One region of the Pectobacterium aroidearum genome, then DNA from elsewhere that is predicted to be linked to it. Evidence: riboswitches for the same ligand, from Rfam matches in the RefSeq annotation. Region 1 holds a riboswitch; each other region holds the start of a gene.
The links. Region 1 has a riboswitch for thiamine pyrophosphate ahead of thiC (phosphomethylpyrimidine synthase ThiC). Riboswitches for the same ligand answer to the same signal wherever they lie in the genome.

Region 1 (3,276 bases):
AATTAGCCCCTGCTTAACGTCTTCTTTATTGGGTAAGCCAAGATGCTCCTTCGGCGTGACGTAACAGAGCATCGCGCAGCCGAACCAGCCGATCATGGCGGCGCCAATACCGGAGGTGAAGTGATCGTAACCCGGTGCGATATCGGTGGTTAACGGGCCGAGCGTATAGAACGGGGCTTCATGGCAGTGCTCCAGTTCTTCGGTCATGTTGCGGCGGATCATTTGCATTGGAACGTGGCCGGGGCCTTCGATCATCACCTGTACGTCGTATTCCCAGGCGATTTTGGTCAGCTCGCCCAGCGTATGCAGCTCGGCAAACTGGGCTTCGTCGTTAGCATCCTGAATAGAACCGGGGCGTAAACCATCACCCAGTGACAGCGCGACGTCATAAGCGGCGCAGATTTCACAGATTTCACGGAAGTGTTCGTACAGGAAGCTCTCTTTGTGATGCGACAGGCACCACTTCGCCATAATTGAGCCACCGCGCGAAACGATGCCGGTCAGGCGTTTGGCCGTCATCGGCACGTAGCGCAGCAGCACGCCGGCGTGGATAGTGAAATAGTCCACGCCCTGTTCCGCTTGCTCCAGCAGCGTGTCGCGGAACATTTCCCAGTTCAGGTTTTCCGCCACGCCGTTAACTTTTTCCAGCGCCTGATATATCGGTACGGTTCCGATTGGCACGGGACTGTTACGCAGAATCCACTCGCGGGTTTCATGAATATAGCGGCCGGTTGAGAGATCCATCACCGTATCCGCGCCCCAACGGGTAGACCAGACCAGCTTTTCCACCTCTTCTTCGATGGAGGATGTCACGGCGGAGTTACCGATGTTGGCATTAACCTTCACCAGAAAATTGCGTCCGATAATCATCGGCTCTGATTCTGGGTGGTTGATGTTGGAAGGGATGATGGCGCGCCCGGCGGCCACTTCCTGACGGACAAATTCCGGTGTGATGTTCTCTGGCAGGAGGGCGCCAAAACTTTGCCCTGGATGCTGCTGACGCAGCACGTCGGTGCGAATACGCTCGCGTCCCATATTTTCGCGAATGGCGATAAATTCCATTTCGGGGGTAATGATTCCCTGTCGCGCATAGTGGAGCTGGGTGACACGTTTGCCTGCTTTGGCACGCAGAGGCCGTGGCAAGTGTTCAAAGCGCAGATGATCAAGCCCCGCATCTGCCAGACGTTGCTGGGTGAAATCGGAGCTGACGCCAGAGAGCGCCTCGGTGTCGCTGCGTTCTGCAATCCAACTGGCGCGCAGCTTCGCTAAGCCAATGCGGACATCGGGTTGGGCTGCGGGGTCGCCATAAGGCCCTGACGTATCGTAAACCGGGATTGGTTCATTGGGCTCGTACTGGGGGTTGTCTTTGCTGCCGCCGAGTAGCGTCGGGCTGAGCTGAATTTCCCGCATCGGTACGGCGATATCGTCGCGCGAGCCCGTAAGATAAATGCGTTTGGAATTGGGAAAGGCCGTTCCCTGTAAGGTTTCAATAAACTGCTGGGCGGCGGCACGCTGCTCGCGGCGACCCGATTTTGACGACACTGTGTTTATAGACAAGGGTTCTGTAGACATAGCAAGTTCCTGTAAGACGTAAAGGGAAGATTGCTTGTCTGGAGCCGGAGGGAGTAATAATGATATCGAGTCTCAGCGCAGAAGATATGTGCAAATACGCAGCCTTGGGCTCAATCTCAATGAGGTGCATTACTCTTGTTCCCTTCGCAGGTATTAACCCGATCAGGTTCCGCGGATCCCGAATTAACGGTCTCAGCCTGTGCGCTCATAGGTTTCGTAAAACGATTGATTTCGTCAAACAAAACACGAGCACGCTAGGCACTCCGACAAGATTTGCCCGTTTCTTAAACGGGCGAATAAAACCCCTACACTGTATGACGACAAAACACGGATGTCAAAGCATGCTGGTTTTGCCTGTACAGCGTATAGCGATGTTCTTAAATAACGCTAAATGACCGCTAGTTGTCGTAAACCAGACGGATCATGTTGTCTTCTAACGTAAAACGCTCTTCCAGAGCTTCACCGACGCTGGAAAGCGCCTGCTGAAATTCGAGGCAGTTATCATGGTCGATGGCCGTCGCCAGATGGTTATCGTAAAACGTCATGATTTGCTGCGTGTTGCTTTGCAGGGCGAAATCGAGCTGGGTGGAAAGCGCTAAGAGCTGTTCGCTGTGTGTCGCTGCTTCATGCAGCATCTTTTCGTATAAATGAAAGTGGCCAGTAGAAAGGTAATCCACCAGATTCTGGCAAAAATTATCCAATGCTTCTTCATCCAGAAGAGAAAGCGCTTCCTTGTTCGGCTTGATGCCAACTAAATGATAGTAAGCCACCAGAAGCTGCTTACGCGCTTGTAGCCATTGGTCGATTAACGCATTATTGCCACCAACGTATTCAGTCAGACTTTGTAGCTGGTTTAGCATTGTTGACTCCGTGAACGGTAAGAAATAACTGAAATCCCAGTTATAAAACTTATGTAATCACTCTGAATGTAAAATGCCAGTGAAGTGGCAGTGGAGCAATAAAAAGATATGGAACAGACGCTAAAAGGTGATGAAACCGGCTGGTGGGTGGTTAGCGATGCGGTACAAATCTGGCTGCCCCAGGGAGAATTACCGTGCGGAACCGCGACGAAATGGTCGCTACAGGGGAAAACGGCTCGCCAAATTGGCGAATGGCAAGAACAGCCTGTCTGGCTGGTGTGTCAGGGGCGTGATACCGATATGGCATCGGTTCGCCAACTGCTCGATCAGGACGTGGGGCTATTCCAACTGGCGGGACGCGGTGTACAGCTGGCTGAGTTCTATCGCTCTCATCGTTTTTGCGGTTACTGCGGTCATGAAATGGTGCGGAGTAAAACGGAACTGGCGTGCTTATGCCACCACTGCAAAGAGCGTTATTATCCGCAGATCGCGCCCTGCATCATCGTCGCGATTCGTCGTGGCGAGGAAATCTTGCTGGCGCAGCACAACCGACATCGCGGAAACATGTACACCGTGCTGGCCGGGTTTGTGGAAGTGGGCGAAACGCTGGAACAAACGGTTGTACGTGAGGTGATGGAAGAGAGCCAGGTTCAGATAAAAAACCTGCGCTACGTGAGTTCGCAGCCCTGGCCCTTCCCTCATTCGTTGATGATGGCGTTTATGGCTGAGTATGCGGGTGGTGAAATCAAGCACGACCCGAAAGAGCTGCGTGATGCGGGCTGGTTCCGCTATGACCAACTCCCGCAGCTTCCGCCGCCGGGCACCGTGGCGCGTCGACTTATCG
Region 2 (3,276 bases), 1.8 Mb from region 1:
GGGAACTAAAGCGCTGCGGTTCAGCCTGTCGACTGAACAGCCAGTCCGGGCTTTCCGCTTCACTCAGATGGCCGCCTTTCATCAGCACGGCCTGACAGCCCATCGCCAGCAGCGCTTCCCCTTGCTCGCGCATTTCCCGCTCGTTGGCGGCAGGTGATGTCTTCAACAGCGCCGCGGCCTCGGGCAAGTTGGGTGTAATCAGGGAAACCAGCGGCAGCAGCTCACGGCGGATTGACTCCACCGCCTCGGGTGCGAGTAGCGGATCGCCGCTTTTCGCCAGCATTACGGTGTCCAGCACAATGAAAGGCACCGCGTAGTGACGCAGGCGTTCGGCAACGGTTTCGACAATATCGGTCTGTGCCAGCATCCCAATCTTGGCGCTGTCGATACGGACATCGCTCAACACGGAATCCAGCTGCGCTGCGACAAAATCCGGCTCAATTCGGTAGACAGACTGCACGCCGCGCGTATTTTGCGCCACCAGCGCGGTAATAACCGACGTGCCGTAAGCGCCCAGTGCAGAAAAGGCTTTTAAATCCGCCTGAATCCCCGCGCCACCGCTCGGATCGGTGCCCGCAATCGTCAACGCATTGATACGTTTCATGCCAGATCCTCCGCGCGCAGGGTATAAAGCCGATCGAGAAAGTTGGGGATAAAGCTACCCGTACCTTGCGACACCGAAGCGGCCTGCTGCCCAGCTAGCGCCATGACATAGCACGCTGCCGCCACGTGGGATATGCGGTCCCCCTCCAGAGAACAGAATCCCGCAACGACCGCCGACAGCGCGCAACCCGTACCAACCACGCGTGTCATCATGCTATCGCCACCGGCTATCGCGATATCTCGCTCGCCGTCCGTGACATAATCCACCGCACCGGTCACCGCAACAATCGTCCCCACTTGTCGCGCCAGCTCGCGTGCAGCAGGGAGCGCCGCCAGCGAATCATCGGCGCTATCCACGCCCCGCCCCTGTGCGGCTAGACCAGCCAACGCCATGATTTCAGAGGCATTGCCGCGAATCGCCGCGGGTTTCCACGCCAGCAGTTCTCGACAAAACTCACTCCGAAAAGTTAAACCACCGACCGCAACCGGATCGAGCACCCACGGCGTCCCCGCTTGATGCGCGCTGTTGACTGCCGCCCGCATCGCCTCGGCACGCGAGCGCTCCAGCGTTCCGACGTTAATCAGCAGCGCATCCGCTACCGCGCTGAACTGTGCAGCTTCTTCGGGATCGACCACCATCGCAGGCGACGCATTCAGCGCCAGCAGCACATTAGCAGTAAAAGATTGCACCACATCGTTGGTCAAACAGTGCACCAGCGGCGAAGCAGAACGGAATTGAGTGAGTGAGGTTGCTGCCTGAGCGGCAGAAAAGTCGGCGGGTCGCGTGTTCATAAGTCTCCCAACCGGCGTGGAAGAAGGCGGCAACCGGTGGGCATACCGTGACTTCCCTACGCTGGCATTATCCAGATCAGGTGGTACGGGTATTTCTCAGCCTTCACAAAGAAGGGCACCCCGAGTCATGTACTACGCTTTGCAGCATAAGTAAGTGCCTAGCGTAAATCAAGCGCTGCCCGCCCTTCCCCACCTGACACAAAATGAAAAACCACAGGCACGTTGTGACATAGAGAAAAACGCTATAACCCTTTAGACTGGTTAATCAAACCCATACTGAGGAGATTGTGATGACGATGATAAAAAGTTATGCCGCACCGGAAGCAGGCGCTGAGCTGGAGTTGTATGAGTTTGATGCAGGTGAACTGCAGGCGGAAGATGTCGAAGTCGTGGTTGATTACTGCGGCGTATGCCATTCAGACCTTTCGATGATCGATAACGAATGGGGCATGTCGAGCTATCCGCTGGTTGCCGGGCATGAAGTGATTGGTCGCGTGCACGCGCTGGGTGATGCGGCGAAGAACAAGGGATTGAAGGTCGGTCAGCGCGTCGGTATTGGCTGGACGGCACGCAGCTGTGGGCACTGCGATGCCTGTATCAGCGGTAGCCAAACCAACTGTCAGCAAGGCAGCGTGCCGACGATTCTGAATAAAGGCGGTTTTGCCAATAAGATCCGTGCGAACTGGCAGTGGGCGATCCCGCTTCCTGATTCCATTGATATCGAATCTGCGGGTCCGTTGCTGTGCGGCGGCATCACCGTTTTCAAACCGCTGCTAATGCACCATATCACCGCAACCAGCCGCGTCGGCGTGATCGGTATCGGCGGCCTGGGACACATCGCGATTAAACTTCTGCACGCGATGGGCTGTGAAGTCACGGCGTTCAGCTCAAATCCGGCTAAAGAGCAGGAAGTGCGGGCGATGGGTGCCGATAAGGTCGTCAACAGCCGCGATCCGCAGGCATTGACCGCACTGGCAGGCCAGTTCGATCTCATCATCAACACCGTGAGTGTCGATCTGGAATGGCAGCCTTACTTCAACGCGCTCGCCTATAACGGGAAATTCCATACCGTCGGCGCAGTAATGAAGCCCTTTAGCGTCCCGGCCTTCACGCTTATCGCGGGCGACCGCAGCGTTTCCGGTTCGTCTACCGGTTCACCGCATGAGCTGCGTTCTCTGATGAAACTCGCCGCGCGCGCCAACGTGAAGCCACAGACGGAGCTGTTCCCGATGTCAAAAATCAACGATGCTATCCAGCACGTACGCGACGGCAAAGCCCGCTACCGCGTTGTACTGAAAGCGGATTTTTAATCGGTAAAGACGCCTGAGCAATCGGGCGTCTGCTTTTTGCCTATCAACGCAGCCAACGTCATTCTCTGGGATATGCCGCCCGGCACCACGCGACTCAATGTATTCAATGGGTTTCATGATAGGATTGAAAGGTGATGCAAGAGGAGATCAGCAATGCCTTTTAAAGAGTATGACCACGACTTTATTGATAGAAATAAGAAAGCCTCCTCGTCTGTAAGGCTCGCCCTGTTGTTGTCTGCGTTGGTCATTATATTCAACCTCGTATTCTTCAAACACCGCGACTTTCAGGAGCAACTGCATAATAATCCGGGTTCTTATACTGACTCGATTGCACTGGTTTTTCTTTTTTTTATCTTGTCCTGCACCAGTAAAATCTCACTTAACCATACCTCAGCCTTATCCATTCGCCTCGGGCTACACGTCTGGATATGCTCAGCCACATTTGACTTGATGGATGAGTTTATCTATCAGCCCAAGCTGGTTGGGTATTATGTTGAGGATATGCTGAGAATTATTGGTATGTTTGGCGTCGGGTTTGGTGTCTATACCCTGATACAGCAAATCAATAATA
Region 3 (3,276 bases), 1.1 Mb from region 1:
ATAGGGAGTCGTATGCATTCCCCTATACATTCAGCGCGCTAACATGCCTCTGGACTGCCTACGCTTGTCACTGTAAGGAAATCCAGAGTTCGGGGGTTATGTTATACAAGAATGCGGATATGATAAGATTCGGCCACACCACTTCATAATTTGAAAAAATCAAACTATAAAGCGTTTTGGTCGCTGACACAGAAGATACGCCGTATACACGGTCAGCAACGTTTCATCGCAAAATGGAGACATCATCGTATGGATCGGTTTCAGGCCATGGAAATATTCATTCGTGTGGTCGATGCGGGTAGTTTCAAAAAAGCGGCGGAAACCCTGCATGTTCTGCCATCCACCGTCACCCGTAGCATTAAGGAACTCGAATCACATCTGGGTGCCCGGTTACTCAACCGAACGACGCGAGCACTCAGCATTACGGATGTTGGACTGCGCTATTACGACAGTTGCAAAGCGATATTGCATGATGTGCACGCGGCTGAAAGCGTAACGGCACAGCAAAAAGGGGAGCTGAATGGAACCATCAGAATCGGGGCGCCGCCCTCTCTGGTCAAAAACTTCCTCATTCCGGCACTGCCCGACTTTTGTGAACGTTATCCTGGGATAACGCTGGACTTCCATCTGGGTGATGCCACTGTGGATATTGTCCAGCATGGTATCGATTGTGTCATCAGAACCGGAGAACCGCCGCTATCTCGACTGGTCGCACGACGCCTCGGCGCGTTCCATTGGTATATCTGCGCCTCCCCACGCTATCTTGAACAGCATGGACATCCCGCAACATTGGATTCGCTCAAAGCGCACACCGCCGTGGGGTATATCCACAGCCGAACAGGCCGCTCAACTCGCTGGGGGTTTCATGATGAAGCGCACACCGTAGCGATGCCGCTCGCAGGACAGATCAGCGTAAATGACACGGATGCCTACGTCGCCGCTGGCGTAGCGGGTTTGGGGCTAATACGGATTGCCAGCTATATGGTGCGCCAACCGCTTGCTGATGGGCATCTTGTCAGACTGTTTCCTGATATCGGGGCACCGCTCGAACCTATTTTCATCCTCTACCCGCAAAGCCGCCACCTCTCGCCAGCTATTCGCGCCTTTATCGACTGGTGTACTGCGCGAATCGAGCAAGAGTCGGCGCAATGGTGAATATCCACGATCAGGACAACAGAGGCTACACAACGGTCTCTGGGGGAGCGTTTGATTTTAAATCCGCCTGATTCGCGCCACCGGAACGCCGAGAGCCTTTCGCTGCTCGGCTTAACCCTTTACAATGTGCCGTTCTCAACGGGGTGCGGAAGATTTTTTCGCTGAGAAGATACCCGTCGAACCTGATCCGGTTAATACCGGCGAAGGGATTTGAGAGTGCTGCTCATTGCTGCCTCAAAGTCCTTTGCCACCCTATGATTCTCAGGAGTGCAAAGTGTTAAATCAATTACTACAGCGTTCAGCCACCGTGCTGAAAATCAGCCTGCCTTACCTGTTACTGCTCTCTGCTTCGGCATTCGCCAAGCCTGCGCTAACCGTTTATACCTATGACTCATTCGCTTCCGAATGGGGTCCAGGGCCTGTCATCAAAACCGCCTTTGAGAAAGAGTGCGAGTGCGAACTGAATTTCGTCGCGCTGGAAGATGGTGCCTCACTGCTGAACCGGCTGCGTATGGAAGGTAAAAACAGCAAAGCGGACATCATTCTGGGGCTGGACAACAACCTGTTGCAGGCAGCGGAGCAAACCGGCCTGTTTGCTCCGCACAATCTGGACACCAGCGCCGTTACGGTGCCGGGCGGCTGGAGCAATAAGACTTTCGTCCCTTACGATTATGGCTATTTCGCCTTTGTGTATAACAAAGACACGCTGAAGAATCCGCCGAAAAGCCTGCATGAATTGGTGGATAGCAACGCGCCGTGGAAAGTGATCTATCAGGATCCACGTACCAGCACACCGGGTCTGGGTCTGCTGCTGTGGATGCAGAAAGTGTACGGCGATGAGGCGCCGCAAGCCTGGCAGAAACTGGCGAAGAAAACCGTTACCGTCACCAAAGGCTGGAGCGAAGCCTATGGCCTGTTCCTGAAAGGGGAAGCCGATCTGGTGCTGAGCTATACCACGTCACCGGCCTACCACATCATTGAAGAGAAGAAAGACAACTACGCAGCCGCGACTTTCAGCGAAGGGCACTATCTGCAAATTGAAATCGCCGGGCAGCTGGCTTCCAGCAAAAATCCCGAACTGGCAAAACGTTTTATGCAGTTCATCCTGAGCCCAACCTTCCAGCAGGCAATCCCCACTACGAACTGGATGTACCCAGCCGTTAAAACTGACCTGCCTGCGGGCTTCGCCACGCTCACGGTGCCGGAAAAAGCCATGCAGTTCAGCGCACAAGAAGTCGCTGACCAAAGGACGCAGTGGATTCAGGCATGGCAACGCGCCGTCAGCCACTAATCGGCGGACGTCTGTGGCCGGGGCTACTGGCCACAACGCTGTTAATTTCCGTTGCCGCACTGGCTTTCGGTGCACTCTGGTTACAGGCACCCGACAGCCAGTGGCGCACGCTATGGCATGACAGCTATCTCTGGCATGTTATTCGGTTCACCTTCTGGCAAGCCTTTCTCTCTGCGCTGTTTTCTACCGTTCCGGCCATTTTTCTCGCCAGAGCGCTGTATCGACGGCGTTTTCCCGGCCACCGTTGGCTACTGCGCCTGTGCGCGATGACGCTGGTGCTGCCCGTGCTGGTTGCCGTTTTTGGCCTGCTCAGCGTATATGGACGTCAGGGCTGGCTAGCCTCTGTACTGAGCGGGTTTGGCCTGAAATACACGTTTTCACCCTATGGGTTGCAGGGCATCCTGCTGGCGCATGTGTTCTTCAATCTGCCGCTGGCAACCCGATTGCTGTTGCAGTCGCTGGAGGGTATTGCTACCGAGCAACGCCAACTGGCTGCAAATCTGGGCATGAACAGCTGGCAACATTTCCGCCTGCTGGAATGGCCTGCCCTGCGCCGACAAATTTTACCGACCGGCGCACTGATTTTTATGCTCTGCTTTGCCAGCTTTGCGACGGTTCTGTCACTGGGCGGCGGCCCGCAGGCGACCACGATTGAACTGGCTATCTATCAGGCACTAAGCTTTGATTACGATCCGGGTCGCGCGGCGCTGCTGGCGTTAATTCAGATGGTTTGCTGTCTCGGTTTGGTGCTGCTAAGTCAGCGGCTGGGGCGTATTCTGCCCGTCGGCAGCACACAGCAGCTCACTTGGCGCAACCCGCAGGATAGCGCT

Region 2: it holds a riboswitch for thiamine pyrophosphate, as region 1 does, so the genes downstream of both, thiM (hydroxyethylthiazole kinase) here and thiC (phosphomethylpyrimidine synthase ThiC) in region 1, are expected to answer to the same signal.
Region 3: it holds a riboswitch for thiamine pyrophosphate, as region 1 does, so the genes downstream of both, thiB (thiamine ABC transporter substrate binding subunit) here and thiC (phosphomethylpyrimidine synthase ThiC) in region 1, are expected to answer to the same signal.

The regions. Positions count from the first base shown of each region.
Region 1 covers NZ_CP166097.1:4,924,998-4,928,273, reverse strand. Annotated here, with positions in the region: gene thiC (phosphomethylpyrimidine synthase ThiC) at 1-1,572, opposite strand, end outside; TPP riboswitch at 1,695-1,848, opposite strand; gene rsd (sigma D regulator) at 1,971-2,432, opposite strand; gene nudC (NAD(+) diphosphatase) at 2,541-3,276, shown strand, end outside.
Region 2 covers NZ_CP166097.1:1,433,259-1,436,534, reverse strand. Annotated here, with positions in the region: gene thiD (bifunctional hydroxymethylpyrimidine kinase/phosphomethylpyrimidine kinase) at 1-604, opposite strand, end outside; gene thiM (hydroxyethylthiazole kinase) at 601-1,395, opposite strand; TPP riboswitch at 1,432-1,528, opposite strand; gene AB8809_RS06460 (NAD(P)-dependent alcohol dehydrogenase) at 1,686-2,705, shown strand; gene AB8809_RS06455 (GGDEF domain-containing protein) at 2,859-3,276, shown strand, end outside.
Region 3 covers NZ_CP166097.1:740,178-743,453, reverse strand. Annotated here, with positions in the region: gene AB8809_RS03360 (LysR family transcriptional regulator) at 250-1,155, shown strand; TPP riboswitch at 1,285-1,382, shown strand; gene thiB (thiamine ABC transporter substrate binding subunit) at 1,463-2,446, shown strand; gene thiP (thiamine/thiamine pyrophosphate ABC transporter permease ThiP) at 2,422-3,276, shown strand, end outside.